Methylobacterium currus: one gene and its partner. Each later gene encodes a partner of the first gene's protein in a complex. Links are inferred from orthologs where the notes say so. Each region holds a gene or a part of one and is shown on either strand. Other genes may lie near its edges. The genes, in order: trxA and trxB.

Region 1 (9,594 bases):
TAAGCCGTCCCAAGGCGGCGCAGGGAGCGGGACCGGGGAAACACCGGCCTTTCAAGAAACCACGGGTACGGGACAGGGCCATGGACGCGCGTCACATCACCGACAAATCGAAGCTGCCCAGCCGCTACGTGACCGAGGGTCCGGACCGTGCGCCGCACCGGTCGTACCTGTACGCCATGGGTCTCACCCGCGAGCAGATCCACCAGCCGCTGATCGGCGTGGCCTCGTGCTGGAACGAGGCGGCGCCCTGCAACATCTCGCTGATGCGCCAGGCTCAGGCGGTGAAGAAGGGCGTGGCCGCCGCCGGCGGCACCCCGCGCGAGTTCTGCACCATCACGGTCACCGACGGCATCGCCATGGGGCACCGCGGCATGCGCGCGTCGCTGCCCTCCCGCGAGGTCATCGCCGACTCGGTCGAGCTGACCATGCGCGGCCACGCCTACGACGCGCTCGTGGGCCTTGCCGGCTGCGACAAGTCCCTGCCCGGCATGATGATGGCGATGGTGCGCCTCAACGTGCCCTCCGTCTTCATCTATGGCGGCTCGATCCTGCCCGGCACCTTCCGGGGCCAGCCGGTCACCATCCAGGACCTGTTCGAGGCGGTGGGCAAGCACTCGGTCGGCGCGATGAGCGACGACGACCTCGATGAGCTGGAGCAGGTCGCCTGCCCGTCGGCCGGCGCCTGCGGCGCGCAGTTCACCGCCAACACCATGGCGACCGTCTCCGAGGCGATCGGCCTGGCGCTCCCCTACTCGGCCGGCGCGCCCGCCCCCTACGAGATCCGCGACCGGTTCTGCGCCACCGCCGGCGAGATGGTGATGGAGCTGCTGTCCAAGAACATCCGCCCGCGCGACATCGTCACCCGCAAGGCGCTCGAGAACGCCGCGACCGTGGTGGCGGCCTCCGGCGGCTCGACCAACGCGGCGCTGCACCTGCCGGCGATCGCGCATGAATGCGGCATCTCGTTCGACCTGTTCGACGTCGCCGAGATCTTCAAGCGCACCCCCTACATCGCCGACCTGAAGCCCGGCGGGCGCTACGTGGCCAAGGACCTGTTCGAGGTCGGCGGCATCCCGCTCCTCATGAAGACGCTGCTCGACGGCGGCTTCCTGCATGGCGACTGCCTGACGGTCACCGGCCGAACCATCGCCGAGAACCTCGCCAAGGTGTCCTGGAATACCCATCAGGACGTGGTGCGTCCCTCGCACCAGCCGATCACCCCGACCGGCGGCGTCGTCGGCCTCAAGGGCAACCTCGCGCCCGAGGGCGCGATCGTGAAGGTCGCCGGCATGCCGCCGGAGAAGCAAACCTTCGCGGGTCCCGCCCGAGTCTTCGACAACGAGGAAGCCTGCTTCGAGGCGGTAAAGAACCGCACCTACAAGGAGGGCGAGGTCCTGGTGATCCGCTACGAGGGCCCGCGCGGCGGCCCCGGCATGCGCGAGATGCTGGCGACCACCGCCGCCCTCTACGGCCAGGGCATGGGCGACAAGGTGGCGCTCATCACCGACGGGCGCTTCTCCGGCGCCACCCGCGGCTTCTGCATCGGCCATGTCGGGCCGGAGGCGGCGGTTGGCGGCCCGATCGGCCTCCTCAAGGACGGCGACCTCATCCGCATCGATGCGGTCCAGGGCACGCTCTCGGTCGACTTGTCGGACGAGGAGCTGGCCCAGCGGCGCGCGGCCTGGCAGCCGCGGGCCAACGATTCGACCTCGGGCTACCTGTGGAAGTACGCGCAGACCGTCGGCCCGGCGGTGACGGGCGCGGTGACGCATCCGGGCGGGGCCCAGGAGACGCTCTCCTATGCGGATATCTGAGGCCGGCCTGCCCCACAGGGCGGGCCGCCGGTTCCTCCTCGCGCTCCTCGGCCTCGTCATGGCCGGGGCGGGACCCGCTGCGGCGCTCGACGCTGCGGTGCGGACCCCGGTGCCCGCCGCGGCGGGCTACCGCAACGCCCGCGAGGCGATGCGGACGGGCATGCGCGACTACAATGCCGGCGACAAGGAGGGCGCCGCCCGCGCCCTCGAATACGCCGCGGGCCAGGGCCACGCCCTTGCCCTCTGGAAGCTCGGCCGCATGTATGCGGAGGGCGACGGCGTCCCGCACGACGACCTCAAGGCGTTCGAGTTCTTCTCGAAGATCGCCGACGAGAACGCCGACGAGGGCCCGGAGGCGCCGAATGCCGGCGTGGTGGCGAGCGCCTTCACGGCGCTCGGCCGCTACTTCCTCGACGGGATCAAGGGCTCCTACGTGCGCCCGAACGTCGAGCGCGCCTACGACATGTTCAACTACGCGGCGACGTATTACGGCGACCCGAACGCGCAGTACAACCTTGCCCGCCTCTACCTCGACGGCACCGGCGTGACCCAGGACCCGCGCCAGGCGGCGCGCTGGTTCAACCTCGCCGCCGAGAAGGGGCACCCGGCCGCGCAAGCACTGCTCGGCCAGCTCCTGATCAACGGCCAGGGGGTCACGGTGCAGCGCGCCCGCGGCCTCGCCTGGCTGACGCTGGCCCGCGACGCCGCCGAGGGGCCGAAGGACCAGTGGATCGTCACCCTGCAGGAGCAGGCGATGGCGGCGGCCAACGAGCGGGACCGGGCCGAGGCCCAGGCCCAGGTCGACGGCTTCTACCGCCGCAGCGCCAAGGGACGGTAAGAGATGGGACGCTGGGAGATGGGACGCTGGGAGATGGGACGCTGGGAGATGGGACGCTGGGAGGGGACGTGACCGCCCCCTCCTCTCCCTCCCCTCGTCAGCCCTGCCGGGCCGCGATCGCCGCCTGGAACGACGGGCGCTCCAGGATCGCCGCGACATAGGCCGCGAGCCGCGGCCAGCGCTGAGGCTCGACCGCCTCGCCGGCGAGATGCAGGTTGTGGAAGCCTGTCGCGACCGAGATGTCGGCCAGGCCGAAGGCGCCGCCGACGAGATACGGCCCGTCGATCACGCCCTCGAGATAATCGAACGGCCGCGGCAATTCCTCGGTCATGCACTTGGCCACCACGGCCTCGTCGCAGGGCTGCTTCATCAGCTGCGGCCGCAGCACCCGCTGCACGAAAGGCTTGACCAGCAGCGGGAACAGCTCGGTGTCGCCGAACTCGTCGAACCAGATCGCCCGGCCGAGATCCTGGGCGCCGGCCGGCAGCATGGCCGGTTCCGGATGCTTGCGCTCCAGGTAATGGATGATCGCCGAGGAATCGGCGAGGCGGAACTCGCCGTCCTCCAGGGCCGGGATCTTGCCGAACGGGCTCGCCGCCCGGAAGCGCGGATCGGGATCGTGGAAGCGCAGCGGCACGTGCCGGACCTTGATGCCCTTCTCGGCGAGGACGACGAGCACCTTGCGGACGAAGGGCGACAGGCTGGTGCCGTAGAGTTTCATGAGGCTCTCCCTGCGGCTGAGGACCGCCGGCGCGGTATCGCACCGGACCGGCCGGTTGGCACCCCTCCCCCGCCTGGAAACCGCGGGCTCGCGGGCCCATACTCCCGCATGGCCGTTCCCGGCCCGGAGAGGCCGACCGTGGACGACACCTTCGAACTGCGCGAACGCCTGTCGCGCGCCTGGCGGGCGGTGTTCGACAATGCCGTCGAGGCCGGCAGCCCGCCGGACGCGGTGGTCGAGACGATGACGGCGGTGGCGCATGCCCGCTTCGCCGAACTGTTCGGCACGGCCGCCGCGGCGAGCTACCTCGCCCTGCTGGCCGAGCAGATGCGCGACGTCGACCACGACGAGGCCGAGACCCTGATCCGCGGCGAGGCGCCCGGCCCGGCGTCCTTCGACGACGTGGTGGCGACGATGGACCCGGCCTGGATCGAGCGCGACCCGCTCTGAGACGGCTCCTCGTGCGCTCGCGCACATGACGGGAGGCGGGGACGGGAACGCGGGTCGGCGCCGGCGATTTTTCGGCGCAGGACCATCCCGTGCCATCGCGCGAGCGCTGTCATGCTTCTTCGGCCATTCGTCGTCGCTGCCGCCTGGGCAGCCTTCTGCTTCACGGCTCAGCCCCACCGGGAGCAGGTTTCTCCAGAGGATCCCGTGCTCCTCTCCGGCATCCAGGCCGACCTCGCCAGCCGCCGCTGCGACGGCGTCCGGATCGATGCCGAGCATTTCCGGGCCTTCGCGGCCCGGACGCAGCTCAACCACGCCGAGTTCTTCCAGAAGCCCCGCTCCGTCCGCCTCCAGGCCGCCCTCGACGACCTCGACGGCCGGATGCGGAGCGACCGGCAGGCGGCCTGCGCGGCGATCTGGGTGGCGTATGGGCCGGGGAGCCCGTTGCAGTTGCTGCGGCGGGGATGAGACGGCGACCGCTTATTGGCCCTCGGCGAGTTCATACCCTCCACATCGATCCGGAGCCGTGCAGCGGAGCCTGGATGAACCTGAGAGGTCGAGTCCGATTTGTCGTTCGACAGACGATTCACAGAGCGACCGCCCATCCAGGCATGAGAAAGCCCGGCCTCTCGGCCGGGCTCCTCATCATCAATGATTCTGTAGCAGGTCAGGCGCTGGCCTGGATCCAGCGGAACAGGTCGCCCTTCGGCGCGGCGCCGACCTTCTGGCCGGCGAGCTCGCCGCCCTTGAAGATCATCAGGGTCGGGATCGAGCGGATGCCGTACTGAGAGGCGATGCCCGGATTCTCGTCCACGTTGACCTTGGCGATCTTCACCCGGCCGTTCATCTCGGTGGAGATCTCCTCCAGCGCCGGGCCGATGGCGCGGCAGGGGCCGCACCACTCGGCCCAGAAATCGACCACGACGGGCTCGGCCGATTGCAGCACGTCCTGCTCGAAGCTCGCGTCGGTCACCTTCACGGTTGCCATCGCAAAAAATCCTTTCGTCGTGAAGCCGGCCGACGGCGCGGACCGGCCCGCGTGAGTGGGAAGGTAAGAACCGGGCGGGAGCCGATCAAGCGCAACCGCCAAGCCATCCCCGTTCTGCCGTGTGCCGGCGCACTCCCGATCACGCCAGCGTGCCGAGAGCCGCCGCGCAATCCTCCGGCGTCAGCCGGCGGATCACCGGACCGGCGGTCCAGACCAGGAGCGGCACCAGGGTGCGTCCCGGATAGATCGACGCCAGGAGGCGCGCGTAGAGCGCGACCTGTGCCGCCTGGCCCCGCGGCGTCGGCGCACCGCGTGGCGGCGGGCGGCCGGTCTTGAAGTCGACGAGCCAGACCGCCTCGTCCGTCACCGCGATGCGGTCGACCCTGCCATGCACCGGGCGCAAGGACCCGCCGACCGCGATGGTGCCGGCGAGCGTCACCTCGGCCCGGCCCTGCGGCCCGAACAGGATCGCGAGGTCGGGATCGTCGAGGAGCCGCAGCGCCTCCGCGGCGATGGCGGCGCGCCGGTCCGCGTCGAGCCCCGGGGCCCGGGCGGCGACGAAGGCCTCCGCGGCGGCCGGGCGCCGCTCGGGCACGAGACCCGGCAGGTGCTCCAGCAGGGCGTGGACCAGAACGCCGCGGCGGCGGGCTGCCGGGTCGCTGGAGCGGGCATCCGAGCGGCGCGGCTCGTCGGCGGCGCCGAGGCCGGAGGGACGCAACGGCGGCAGCGGCTCGGCCTCGGGCACGACCGGGCGGTGCAGCCAGTCCGGCAAAGCCTCGGGTTCGGGCACCGGCACGGCGGTGGCGGGCGGCTCCGGGACCGCCGCCCCCTCGCGCCAGCTCTCCGCCGGGCCGTAGGGCATCTCCGTGACCTCGACGCCCCCGAACTTGTGCACCAGGCCGCGGCGGATCATCTCGCACCAAGCCTCGGCCGGCGTCTCCTTGTCGTTGTTCGCGAAGGGCGCGATCACCAGCCGGTCCTTGGCCCGGGTCATGGCGACGTAGAGCAGGCGGTTGTGCTCCTCGCCGGCCTTGGCGTGGAGCGCATCGCGGGCGGCCGCGACGCCTGAGCTGTCATGGGCCTTGGCGCTCGACCAGACCGGCACGGTGCTGCCGTCGGGGAGCCGCATCGGGATCAGCGGCGGATCGCGTCCGATCGCGTCGCAGCCGTCGAGCACCAGCACCAGCGGCGCCTCCAGACCCTTGGCGCCGTGCACCGTCATCACCCGCACCTCGTCGCGGGCCGAATCGAGGTCGCGCTTGACCGTGTGGCCGCCGGCATCGCGCCCGCCGCTCGGGGCGTAGCGGGACAGGAAGCCGGTGAGCGAGGGCGCGTCGGGCCCGGCCTCGGCCTGGGCGGCGGCGGTGAGGAACACGTCGATGGCGTCCCCCGCCTCGCCGCCGAGGCGCTGCACCAGGAGCGCCCGGCCGCCGAGCGGCCCGAGCAGCTCGGCGTAGAAGCCGAACGGCCCGTGCGCCCGGGCAAGCGCCGTCCAGCCGTCGAGGGCCGCGACGCCGCGAAGCGCCGCCGGGTCGCCTCCTTGCGCGCGGCGGCGCAGGGCCGCGACCAGCGACTCGGCCGGGTCGCGGCCGGCCGCGACGCCGACGAGGTCGTCGTCGGTGAGACCGACGAGGGGCGTCTTCAGGGCGGTGGCGAGCGTCAGGTCGTCCTGCGGCAGCAGGGCGGCGCGGCCCGCCGACACGAGGTCGAGGACCGCGATATGGGCGGCGATGTCGAGGCGGTCCTGGCCGGCCACCGGCACGCCCTCGGCCTTGAGCGCCCGGATCACCCCCTCGAAGGCCGCCGAGCGCTTGCGCACCAGGATCAGCACCTCAGCCGGCCGCCAGACCCGGCCGAATTCGTCGCCGGTCGTCGTCCAGAGCCGCACGGCCCGCGCGACTCGGCGCGCCGTGACGAGCGCCGGCGCCCCGGCCTCGATCGCATCGACCGGGTGGGTCCAGGCGTCGGGTTCCTCCTCGGCGCTCGGCCGCTCGACCGGCCACAGCTCGACCTGGCCCGGCGCGCGCACCCGGGCGGTGGAATGCACGGTGCCGACCGCCGTGTCGCCGAAGGATAGGCCGCGATAGTGGTCCCCGATCGCGAAGGTGGCGTCGACCGCCCGCAGCACCCCGATCGCCGAGCGGAACGACAGGGTGAGGCCGACATCGGCGAAGGGCAGGCCGGCGCCTTCCGCGTCGCGCCGCCAGGCCCGCCGGGTGGTCTCGAACTCCTCCGGCGCCGCGCCCTGGAAGCTGTAGATCGACTGCTTGGGGTCGCCGACGGCGAAACGGGTGCGGGCGAGGCCGTTGCCCGCCTCGCGGGCCCCCTCCCCGGCGCAGAAATCCTCGGTGATCCGGCGCAGGATCTCCCATTGCTGCGGGTTGGTGTCCTGCGCCTCGTCGATCAGCACGTGGTCGACGCCGCGGTCGAGCTTGTAGAGCACCCAGGCCGAATCGACCCGCGTCAGCAGGTCCAGCGTCTTGTGGATCAGGTCGTCGAAGTCGAGGGCGCCGAGGCGCGCCTTCTGCGCCTCCATGCGGCGGTGGATCTCGGCCGCGAGCGTGAACAGGGCCTCGGTCCGGGCGAAGGCCCGGGCCGCCTTGAGGCGGTCGCGCAAGGCGGCCAGCCGGGCCTGCTCGGCGATCAGCGCCTCCTTGGCGGCGGTGGGCACCGCCTTCGTGCCGAGGGACGAGGCGGCGTAAGGATCGCCCTCGCCCTCGTCCTTGAAGTAGGCGGCCAGCGTGAGCGTCAGCCGGGCCGGGCCGGTGGCGGAGGCCGCCAGTGCCAGGGCGTCGGCACGCTTCTCGTCGGTGGACTTGCCCGTGCGCAGGGCCTGGATCAGGCCGGCGAGGTCGGGCCCCTCGCCGAGCATCCGGGCCTCGATCGCCGCCAGGCTCTCGCCGGGGGCAAGCCCCAGGGCGCCGCGCAGGGCGTCGAGGCGGGCGGGCAGACCGTCGCGATGGCCGATCAGGCCGCGATTCTGCACCGCCGCGACCATCGCGCGGCGCAGGGTCTCGCCCGCCGCCTCGGGGGCGACGAGGGACAGCGCGGCGGCCAGCACCGGATGGCGCGCGTCGACCGCGTCGGCCAGCACGTTGTCGATGATCCGGTCGATCGCCTCGCGGGTCTGGGCCTCGTCCAGCACCACGAAGCGGGCCGGCACGTTGGCCTCGAACGGCACGAGGTGCAGCAGGCGCTCGCAGAGCGCGTGCAGGGTCTCGATCTTGAGGCCGCCCGGCGTCTCGACCGCCCGGGCGAACAGGCGCCGCGCCCGCCGCAAGGTGGCGCCGTCCGGCGCCGCGCCCTCCAAAGCGGTCAGTTCCTCGCGCAACGCCGCCTCGTCGAGGGTGACCCAGCGGCCGAGCCGCTCGAACACCCGGATCGCCATGTTGGCGGCGGCCGCCTTGGTGAAGGTGAGGCAGAGGATCTTGGCCGGGGCCGCGCCGTGCAGCAGCAGGCGCACCACCCGGTCGGTGAGCACCTTGGTCTTGCCCGCCCCCGCATTGGCCGACACCCAGGCCGAGGCGCGCGGATCCGCCGCCCGCCGCTGCGCCGCCTGCGTCAGGCCGTCGACGACGAACCCCTCGATCCCCATCCGAGCTCCCCCAGAGGCCAGGCGGCCATCCTGACGCGCTCGCACTCAACAGGGCGTTGCCTCAAGCGGCTTCGGGGGGCGGTGCACAGGGATTTCGGGACACGTGGCGGCGGGGGCACAGCGGCGGCCGGCGCAGGGACGGAGAAGATCGCCCGGAACAGGGCGACGTGCGCCGGCACACATCCCGACGCCCCCGTCTCAATCGGGCATGCGGGATTGGTGCGGTGCGGTGAACTTTCCGCTGCGTCCATCGTTTTACGTTGGAGCCGTCCGCGAATGAAGAACGCGAGACTGCGTCAGTGGCGGACATCGACCAACCGGCACAGCGAGGATCCTCGATGCTGAAGACCATCACCTACGCGATGATCGGTGTCCTGGCCTGCGGGCTGGTGGTGGCCGTTGTCGGCGCCTCCGGCGCCATCGGGGGCTGAGGGAACAACCGCGAGGCCCGCCCCCGACGCGGGGACGGGCCTTGCATCACTCACTTCTCCCGGAAGGCCCGGGCGACCTGGTCGGCGAGCGGCTTGGTGAAGAAGCTCATCACCGTGCGGCTCTGGGTTTGGATGAAGGCCTCCACCGGCATGCCCGGGGTGAGCCGCACCGTGCCGAGGCGCTTCAGCTCGGCTTCCGTCACGGCGACGCGGGTGGTGTAGGCGCTCTGGCCGGTGCGCGGGTCGGTGGTCAGGTCCGGGGAGATCCGCGAGACCGTTCCCGTGATCACCGGCGTGGTGCGCTGGTTGAAGGCCGAGAACCGCAGGGTCGCCGCCTGGCCGACATGGACCTGGTCGATGTCCTGCGGCGCGAGCTTGGCCTCGACGGTCAGATGATCGGCGGTCGGCACGATCTGCATGATCTCGGCGCCGGGCGCCACCACGCCGCCCACCGTATGGACCGCGAGCTGGTGCACGAGCCCGTCCTGCGGCGCCCGGATCTCGACGCGCCGGAGCTGGTCCTCGGCGGTGATGCGCCGCTCGGCATATTCCGACACCTTGCTGCGGATGTCGGCCAGCTCCTTGCCGACCTCGGTGCGCAGGTCTTGGTCGATCTGCAGGATCTGCAGCCGCGTCTCGGTGATGCGGCCGCGCACCTGGGCGATGGTGGAGATCAGCGTCCCCTTCTCGCCCTCCAGCCGGGCGAGGTCGCGCTCGAGCGCGCTGACCCGCTGGATCGGCACCAGCTTCTTCTCCCACA
Region 2 (9,606 bases), 2.0 Mb from region 1 along the record:
GCGGCGGTCCGGCTGCTCGCCGAGGCCGGCGCGATCGTCGATCCGGTCCCGGCCTTCCTCAGCCAGGCGATGCTCGACGGGCTCGACCTGTTCTGGCGCCAGCGCGCCTCCCTCGACATCGAGGCGCTGGACGAGGCGCGGCGCGCCCGCGTGCTGCCGTTCATCCGCGACTGGGCGGCGGGCGGGCGCGGTTTGAGCGGCGCGGCGGTCTTCCACGGCATGAGCCAGATGGCGGCGATGCGCGACGCCGCGCTCGCGGCGGTCCGGCCGTTCGACTTCCTGATCGGCCCGGTCTCACCGAACCCGCCCTTCCCGGCCGAGCACGCTTCGCCGACCAACGACCCGGCCCGGGCGATGGCCCACATCGCCTACACGGTGCCGTTCAACATGTCGGAGCAGCCGGCGATCTCGGTCCCGGCGGGCTTCACGCCGGACGGGCTGCCGGTCGGCCTGCAGATCGCCGGGAAGCGCTTCGACGATGTCGGGGTGCTGCGGCTGGCGCGGGCGTTCGAGCGGATCCGGCCGGCGTTGAGGCCGTGGCCGGTGGTGGGTTAGGTCGAACTCGGTCGGGATCGGGGGAGATCGAATGGCGACCGCGCGAAGGACGACGGTCGCAAGCCGGTCTTGATTTCCTTCGTCCTGGAGCTCGCACAGGCGAGAGCCCCAGGACGAAGGGAAGAGGTGTCGGCGTGATGCTTCTGCAACGTGCAGAAGCCAAGGCTCACGCCACCTCCCCCTTCAACCGCGCCAGCGCCCGCTCCCGGCCGATCAGCGGCAGCAGGCCGGCGAGGTCCGGGCCGTGGTCGAGGCCGGTGAGCGCGAGGCGCAGGGGCAGGAACAGCGCCTTGCCCTTGAGGCCGGTGGCGGTGCGCACGGCCTCCGTCACTTGCTTCCAGGTGCCGGCATCCCATGGCTCCGGCGGCAGCGACTCGCGGGCGACGGTAAGGAGATCCGGCGTCTCGCCGGTCACCGGCGTCACCGGGCCCTGCACCACGCGCCACCACTCGGCGGCATCCGACACCCGGTTGAGGTTCGCCCGCACCACCTCCCAGAAGGCTTGGGCCCGCTCCGGCGCGACCCCGAGGGCGGTGAGCCGGTCGGCCACCGCCGCGTAGGACAGGCCGTGGACGACGCGGGCGTTGAGTCCGTCGAGCTCGTGCTCGTCGAACTTCGCCGGGGCCCGCGAGACATGGGCGAGATCGACGAGGGCGGCCAGCTCGTCGAGATCGGCCACCGGCCGCACCGCCTCGGCCGAGCCGGTCAGGACCGCCAGCGCCGCGACGGCCATGGGCTCGTAGCCGGAGGCGCGCAGGCCCCGCAGGGAGAGGTGGCCGAGGCGCTTCGACAGCCCCTCGCCGCTCGCCGTGGTGAGGAGGTTGTGGTGGGCGAAGACCGGCACCGGAGCCCCCAGCGCCGAAAAGATCTGGATCTGGACCGCCGTGTTGGTGACATGGTCCTCGCCGCGGATCACGTGGGTGACGCCGGTCTCGGCATCGTCAACGACAGAAGGCAGGGTGTAGAGGTAGCTGCCGTCCTCGCGGATCAGGACCGGGTCGGAGAGGCTGTCGGCCTCGACGTGGCAGGGCCCGCGCACCAGGTCGTCCCAGGTCACCGTGCCGGGATCGAGGCGGAAGCGCCAATGCGGCCGGCGCCCTTCCGCCTCGAAGGCGGCGCGCTCCTCCGGCGTCAGCTTCAGGGCGGCGCGGTCGTAGACCGGCGGCAGGCCGCGGCCGAGCTGGCGCCGGCGACGACGCTCCAGCTCCTCGGCGGTCTCGTAGGCCGGGTAGAGCCGGCCCGCCGCCCTCAACCGCTCGGCAGCCGCGTCGTAGATCGCCAGGCGCTCCGACTGGCGAAACATCCCGTCCGGCACGATGCCGAGCCAGCCGAGATCCTCCTCGATCGCCGCAGCGAACTCGGCCGTCGAGCGCGCCGTGTCGGTGTCGTCGAGGCGCAGCCAGAACCGGCCGCCCTCCCGGCGGGCGAACAGCGCGTTGAACAGGGCCGGCCGGGCATTGCCGATATGGAGGAAGCCGGTGGGCGAGGGAGCGAAGCGAACGACGGGTGCCATGCCGGCCCTCGTAGAGCATCGGCGGAGCGGGGCGCAATCGGGTGATGGCCCGAACCCTTGAAGACCTGGCGGAAGACCTGGCGCTTGACAGATCTTGTCCCGGCGCCGCATCGCGGGCCCGTGGCCTCCCTCTCACCCCTTCTGCCGGCCGGTACCACGGCCTGGCTGATCACCGACGGCAAGGCCGGCGACCTCGCGCCCTGCCGCGGCCTCGCCGAGGCCCTCGGGGTCATGGCGGAGGAGCGGGTGATCGCGCCGCGCCCGCCCTTCTCCTGGCTCGCCCCCCGCGGTCCGGCCGATCCGCGGGAGCGAGCGCTGACAGCACCCTGGCCCGACCTCGCCATCGCGACCGGGCGCCGGGCGGTGCCGGCACTGCGCGCGGTCAAAAGCCGCTCGGGGGCCAGGACCTTCACCGTGTTCCTGCGCGACCCCCGGATCGGCGCGCGGGCGGCCGACCTGATCTGGGTGCCGTCCCACGACCGCTTGCGCGCCCCCAACGTGGTCGTCACCGAGACCGGCCCGCACCCCGTCTCCCCCACCCGCCTCGCCGCCGCGCGAGCCGATCCCGACCCGCGTCTCGCCGGCCTGCCCTCCCCCCGGGCCGCGGTGCTGGTCGGCGGCGACAGCCGGCACGGGCGCTTCCCGGAGGAAGACGCGCGAGCCCTGCTCGCCGGGCTGGAGCGCCTGGCCGGCGAGGCGAGCCTGATGATCACCGCCTCCCGGCGCACGCCCGACCGCTTGCGGGCGGGACTGGCCGACCTGGCCCGGGGTCGCGGCGGCTTCTTCTGGGACGGCAGCGGCGCGAATCCCTACCTGGCGATGCTGGCGCTGGCCGACACGATCGTGGCGACGGCCGATTCGGCCAACATGGTGACGGAGGCCTGCGCCGCCGGCGTCCCGGTGCTGCTGTTCGAGCCGCGGAACCTCTACGCCCGCCACCGGCCGCTGTTCGAGGCGCTGAAACGGCACGGAACTGTGCATGTCTTCGACGGACGGGTTGAGTCGTTGCCGTCCAAGCCCTTAGACATGACACTCGCGATCGCGCAGGCTGTGGCGAATGCCTATATCGGGCATCGCGACGCGCTCGCCCGCCGAACGGCTCGTTAGAGCCTGCTTGGCGGCAGCCCCGGAGATCCGTATGTCCACCACCAAGCAGGCTCCCCAGCACGAGAAGCTCGTGATCGTCGGCTCCGGCCCCGCCGGGTACACCGCCGCGATCTACGCCGCCCGCGCCATGGTCGAGCCGCTGCTGATCTCGGGCTTTCAGCCCGGCGGCCAGCTGATGATCACCACCGACGTCGAGAACTATCCGGGCTTTGCCGAGGCGATCCAGGGCCCGTGGCTGATGGAGCAGATGCGGCTCCAGGCCGAGCATGTCGGCACCCGGATCGTCTCGGAATACATCGCCAAGGTCGACCTGGCGCAAAGGCCGTTCCGGCTCGAGGCCGATTCCGGCGCGGTCTTCACCTGCGACGCGCTGATCATCGCCACCGGCGCCCAGGCGAAATGGCTCGGCCTGCCCTCCGAGGCGAAGTTCCAGGGCTTCGGCGTCTCGGCCTGCGCCACCTGCGACGGGTTCTTCTTCCGGGGCAAGGAGGTCGTGGTGGTCGGCGGCGGCAACACCGCGGTCGAGGAGGCGCTCTACCTCGCCAACCTCGCCTCGAAGGTCACGGTCGTGCACCGGCGCGACACCTTCCGCGCCGAGCGCATCCTGCAGGAGCGCCTGTTCAAGCACCCGAATGTCGAGGTGGTGTGGAACCACGCGGTGGACGAGATCTGCGGCCGCGACAAGCCGGCCCCCTCGGTTACCCATGTCCGCCTGCGCGACACCGTCACCGGGGCGATCACCGAGCGCAAGGCCGACGGCGTGTTCGTCGCCATCGGCCACCAGCCGGCGACCGCCGTGTTCGAGGGGCAGCTGCCCTTCCGGGCCGGCGGCTACCTCGAGGTGACGCCCGGCACCGCCATGACGGCGATTCCCGGCGTGTTCGCGGCGGGCGACGTGACCGACGACGTCTACCGGCAGGCGATCACCGCCGCCGGGATGGGCTGCATGGCTGCCCTCGAAGCGGAGAAGTACCTGGCCAACCTGGCTGTCGGCGAAGAGCCGTGCCAGGCCGCGGCCGAGTAGGCGAGTTGTACCGGGGCCGGGGATGCGCCCCGGTCCCGGCCTTTGGCGTTCGCTCTGAACTCACCGGCTCCTCTTCAGGCCGGCCGGGGCTCTGGCGAGGGGTTTGACGGCCGTGGACTGGGACAAGATCCGGATTTTCCTCAACGTCGCCGAAGCCGGCAGCTTCACCAAGGCGGGCGACGACATCGGGCTCAGCCAGTCGGCCGTCAGCCGCCAGATCAGCGCGCTGGAGCGCGAGCTGAAGGCGCCGCTGTTCCACCGCCACGCCCGCGGGCTGATCCTGACCGAGCAGGGCGACCTGCTGTTCCGGGCCGCCCGGGACATGAAGATGCGGCTGGAGACCACCCGGGCCCGCCTCGTCGAGACCAGCGAGCGGCCCTCGGGCGACCTCAAGGTGACGACGACCGTCGGCCTCGGCACCGCCTGGCTGTCGCAGCGGGTGGCCGAGTTCCTCGACCTGCACCCGGACGTGCGCGTCGAGCTGATCCTGACCAACGAAGAGCTCGACCTCGCCATGCGCGAGGCCGACGTGGCGATCCGCCTGCGCCGCCCGGCCCAGCCGGACCTGATCCAGCGCCGGCTGTTCACCGTGCACTACCACGTGTTCGCCTCGCTCGAATACGTGAAGCGCTTCGGGGAGCCGAAGACGATCGACGACCTCGACAAGCACCGCCTGGTCTCGTTCGGCGGCGATCAGCCCTCCTACCTGATGGCGACCCACTGGCTCTCCACCGTCGGCCGCGAGGGCCGCGAGCACCGCACCATCCACTTCACGGTCAACAACATCTCGGCGCTCCAGCTCGCGGTCGAGACCGGCGCCGGCATCGGCATCCTGCCGGACTACGTGGCGGACGGGAACGAGCAGCTGGTGCAGGTCCTGCGCGACTACGAGATGCCGAACCTCGAGAGCTACCTCGTGTATGCCGAGGAGATGCGGACGGTGGCCCGCGTCCAGGCCTTCCGGGATTTTCTCGTCGCGAAGGCGCAGCGCTGGACGTATTGAGGGCCGGACACCCCTTGCTCCGCTCTCCCACCCGGAACCTCGGGAGGAGGTTTCCGGTGGGAGGGCGCGTTTCGCCGCGTCCGGCCCGCACGGCGCACCTCCCCGCTTGCCTTTCCGCCCGCTGGCGCCATGCTCCCACCGGCAGCCGCAAGGTCAGCCGAGAGGAGCCCCGATGACCGACGACGAGACCTTCATGGCGCGCGCCATCGCGCTGTCGGAGCGCACCGCGCTCGTCGAGAGCGCCGGCGGCGCCTTCGGTGCGGTGATCGTGCGCGACGGTGAGATCGTCGGCGAGGGCGCCAACCGGGTCGTCGCCGAGAACGATCCGACCTGGCATGCCGAGATGGCGGCGATCCGCGACGCCTGCAAGAAGGAGGGCAATTTCAAGCTGCCCGGCGCCACCCTCTATACGTCCGCCGAACCCTGCCCGATGTGCATGGCGGCCGCTTACTGGGCCGGCATCTCGCGGATCTTCTACGCCTCGACCAACGAGGACGCGCTTCGCCACGGCAATTTCGACGACAGCATGATCTACGAGGAGATCCGCAAGCCGGCGGACCAGCGCAAGATCCCGATCCGGCAGATCATGCGCGCCGAGGCGATCGAGGTCTGGGAGCGCTACGAGGCCAAGGCCGACCGGGTGCCCTACTGACGAGCGGACATCCCGAGCCTGAGCGATCGGAGCGGCCAGTCGAGCCGGCAGTCACGTCGACACCCGTCTCCGTCATCCCGGGACTCCTCCAAGACGAGCGCCCGGGATCCATAAACGCTGACGCTGGAGAACGAAACGGACCGCCTCCCCCTTCGTCTTGCCTCGTCAGCGGCTCTGAAGCCTGGCTTCCGCCGCGCGGACCCGGGATGATGCAGGGCGGCATCCGGAGATGTCGAAGCCTCGAACGGATCCGGAAACCAGAGCCTTCACAGCACGTTCTCATTTCGGACATCTTGGGCATCGATCCGGTGTGCCAGCCTGAACCCTGGAAGGAGGTCCCATGCGCCGCACGCATCGTCTCGCCGTCCTCCTGGCGGCAGCCCTCGCTCCCGCTCCGCTTCTCGCGCAAGAAATGCCGCCCGCGCGGGATCCCGGGATCACCGGCTCGCTCGGCCCCGCCACCCGCGAGACCACCGGCGTCGGCCAGACCAAGCCGCCTGGCGCGGCGCTGGGCCCCGACGCCGGTCTGACGCCGGACTTGCAGCAGCGTGACCGGGCGATTCAGCGCAAGATCGATACCGGGATCTGCGCGGGCTGCACCGAGTAGAACTGACACGGCCGATCGGGCGCATTAATCCGGTCTGCATTAGACGGAATGATCGGTTGCAGACGCAGCGAGCAGGCGCCTAAACCGACCGCAATCGGCCCGGTCGCCGCGCCTGCGGCCGGAGCGACCAGACAGGGGAGGAGCGCCATGAACCAGCGGGTCGTCGAGGTCACCCAGGATGCGCGCGCGCGGGCGCATATCGACGAGGCGAAGTATCGGGCCTGGTACGAGGCCTCGATTCGCGATCCGGAGGCGTTCTGGCGCGAGCACGGCAAGCGGATCGACTGGTTCACGCCCTACGCCAAGGTCAAGGAGACGTCGTTCGGCCCCGGCGACGTCTCGATCAAGTGGTTCTCGGACGGCGTCACCAATGCCGCCCACAATTGCATCGACCGTCACCTCGCCACGCGCGGCGACCAGGTCGCGATCATCTGGGAGGGCGACGACCCGTCGGAATCGCGCCACATTACCTACCGCGAGTTGCACGCGGAAGTGTGCCGGATGGCCAACGTCCTTCGCAACCGTGGCGTCTCCAAGGGCGACCGGGTCACGATCTACCTGCCGATGATCCCCGAGGCCGCGTTCGCGATGCTGGCCTGCGCCCGGCTCGGCGCCATCCACTCGGTGGTGTTCGGCGGCTTCTCGCCCGATTCCCTCGCCGGCCGCATCCAGGGCTGCGACTCAAAGCTCGTCATCACCGCCGACGAGGGCCTGCGCGGCGGCCGCAAGGTGCCGCTGAAGGCCAATGTCGACGCGGCGATCCAGCGTCTGCCCGCCGACAGCGTCGACCACGTCATCGTGGTGCGCCGCACCGGCGGCGCCGTCGAGATGGATCCCGTCCGCGACGTCTATTACGACGACGCCGCTGCCCAGGTCACGGACGAGTGCCCGGTCGCCCATGTCGAGGCCGAGCACCCGCTGTTCCTGCTCTACACCTCGGGCTCGACCGGCCAGCCGAAGGGTGTCGTTCACACCACCGGCGGCTATCTCGTCTACGCCGCGATGACGCACCAATACGTCTTCGACTATCACGAGGGCGACATCTACTGGTGCACCGCCGATGTGGGCTGGGTCACCGGTCATTCCTACATCCTGTACGGGCCGCTGGCGAACGGCGCCACGACCCTGATGTTCGAGGGCATCCCGACCTATCCGTCGATCTCCCGGTTCTGGGAAGTCGTCGACAAGCACAAGGTCAACATCTTCTACACCGCCCCGACCGCGATCCGCTCGCTGATGGGCGCCGGCGAGGAGCCGGTGAAGAAGACGTCCCGCAAGACCCTGCGCGTGCTCGGCTCGGTCGGCGAGCCGATCAACCCGGAGGCCTGGGAGTGGTACTACCGGGTCGTCGGCGACGAGCGCTGCCCGATCGTCGACACCTGGTGGCAGACCGAGACCGGCGGCATCCTGATCACCCCGCTGCCCGGCGCCACGCCGCTCAAGCCCGGCTCGGCGACGCGGCCGTTCTTCGGCGTCAAGCCGGTGGTGGTCGATGCCGACAACAAGGTGCTGGAGGGGGCCTGCGAGGGCAATCTCTGCATCGACGATTCCTGGCCGGGCCAGATGCGCACGGTGTGGGGCGACCACGAGCGCTTCGTGCAGACCTACTTCTCGACCTTCCCGGGCCGGTACTTCTCGGGCGACGGCTGCCGGCGCGACGCGGATGGCTATTACTGGATCACCGGCCGGGTCGACGACGTCATCAACGTCTCGGGCCACCGGATGGGCACCGCGGAGGTCGAGTCCTCGCTGGTCGCTCACCCGAAGGTGTCGGAAGCCGCGGTGGTGGGCTATCCCCACGACATCAAGGGCCAGGGCATCTACGCCTACGTCACCCTGATGCAGGGCGAGGAGCCTTCGGACGCACTTCGCAAGGAGCTGGTGGCCTGGGTGCGCAAGGATATCGGGCCGATCGCCTCGCCCGATCTGATCCAGTTCGCCCCGGGCCTGCCCAAGACCCGCTCCGGCAAGATCATGCGCCGCATCCTGCGCAAGATCGCCGAGGACGAGTTCTCCTCGCTCGGCGACACCTCGACGCTCGCCGAGCCCGCGGTGGTCGACGACCTGATCGAGAACCGTCAGAACCGCACCAAGTGACCGTGAGCACGTGGCGCTGACGAGGTGATCGTGACGCCGGGACCCACGAACGGGCCCCGGCTTGTCATCCGGACGAAAAGCGCCGCGCTTATCAGACCTTCGTCGTAGGAAGAGCTTTCTCAGTCTCTTTATGCTGGCATTCGCAGCAATTTCAGGTCATCCGATTATTGCGTCGCATCATGCACACTCGGCTTGAGTCGGCCGTGCAAGACGTCGGCCCGGCGAGAGCGGGCGAAAGCATAGTAATGACCGGAGCATGAGCTTCGCGGCCCGACACTCTACGAGCCGGGGCGGGGCAGAATCGTGTCCGGCCGCAAAAGCGAGACAAAGGGAGGCCCGCCGATGGCAGAGGCAGACACCGCACGGGTTCTGGCGAGCCCGCGATTCCGCGAGCTGGTCCATGAGCGCACCCGCTTCGCCTGGATCCTGTCCGGCACGATGCTGGCGATCTACCTGGTCTTCATCCTGCTCATCGCCTTCGCGCACGGCCTGATGGCGACGAAGGTCAGCGGCACGATCTCGCTCGGCCTGGTGCTCGGCATCGGGGTGATCCTGATCGCCTTCCTGCTCACCGGGATCTACGTCTTCCGCGCCAATGGCCGTTTTGACGACCTCACCCGCGATCTGAACCGGGAGCTCGGCCGATGAGCCGCCTCGCCATGCACCGTCCCATCTCGCGCCGTCTCGTCTTGGGAGCCCTCGCGCTCCTCGCCCCCACGGCCGTCCTCGCGGCCGGTCCCGACCTCGGCGCCGTGCAGCAGCAGGCCACGAACTGGCCGGCCATCGGCATGTTCCTGTTCTTCGTTCTGTTCACCCTCGGCATCACCTACCGGGCGGCCAAGGGCTCGAAGTCGGCCGCCGACTTCTACGCCGCCGGCGGCGGCATCTCGGCCGGCACCAACGCGCTGGCGATTGCCGGCGACTACATGTCGGCGGCGTCGTTCCTCGGCATCTCCGGCATGGTCTACAGCTTCGGCTTCGACGGGCTGATCTACTCGACCGGCTTCCTGGTCGGCTGGCCGATCGTGCTGTTCCTGATCGCCGAGCG

What was found.
Region 2: the proteins of trxA (region 1) and trxB are in contact, whole or in part, in a crystal structure (PDB 1F6M), measured with the Escherichia coli proteins. The link is inferred for Methylobacterium currus from one-to-one orthologs.

Annotation. Positions count from the first base shown.
Region 1 is NZ_CP028843.1:6,240,271-6,249,864, forward strand. The notes cover bases 3,149-6,107. They hold trxA (thioredoxin), read right to left. Parts: upstream 4,809-6,107; coding sequence 4,488-4,808; downstream 3,149-4,487. Other genes in these bases: DA075_RS28700 (glutathione S-transferase family protein), read right to left, coding at 3,149-3,373; DA075_RS28705 (hypothetical protein), read left to right, coding at 3,512-3,823; DA075_RS28710 (hypothetical protein), read left to right, coding at 3,935-4,288; addA (double-strand break repair helicase AddA), read right to left, coding at 4,948-6,107. In the rest of the region: ilvD (dihydroxy-acid dehydratase), read left to right, coding at 81-1,814; DA075_RS28695 (tetratricopeptide repeat protein), read left to right, coding at 1,801-2,652; more of DA075_RS28700, read right to left, coding at 2,750-3,148; more of addA, read right to left, coding at 6,108-8,403; DA075_RS28725 (HlyD family type I secretion periplasmic adaptor subunit), read right to left, coding at 8,885-9,594. UniProt on the Escherichia coli protein: Participates in various redox reactions through the reversible oxidation of its active center dithiol to a disulfide and catalyzes dithiol-disulfide exchange reactions.
Region 2 is NZ_CP028843.1:4,219,012-4,228,617, reverse strand. What follows is about bases 2,232-5,202. They hold trxB (thioredoxin-disulfide reductase), read left to right. Parts: upstream 2,232-3,206; coding sequence 3,207-4,199; downstream 4,200-5,202. Other genes in these bases: DA075_RS19675 (LysR family transcriptional regulator), read left to right, coding at 4,312-5,202; DA075_RS19685 (mitochondrial fission ELM1 family protein), read left to right, coding at 2,232-3,175. Also shown: DA075_RS19695 (amidase), read left to right, coding at 1-555; gltX (glutamate--tRNA ligase), read right to left, coding at 722-2,068; more of DA075_RS19685, read left to right, coding at 2,153-2,231; DA075_RS19670 (nucleoside deaminase), read left to right, coding at 5,375-5,854; DA075_RS19665 (hypothetical protein), read left to right, coding at 6,195-6,461; acs (acetate--CoA ligase), read left to right, coding at 6,609-8,558; DA075_RS19655 (DUF485 domain-containing protein), read left to right, coding at 8,901-9,206; DA075_RS19650 (cation acetate symporter), read left to right, coding at 9,218-9,606.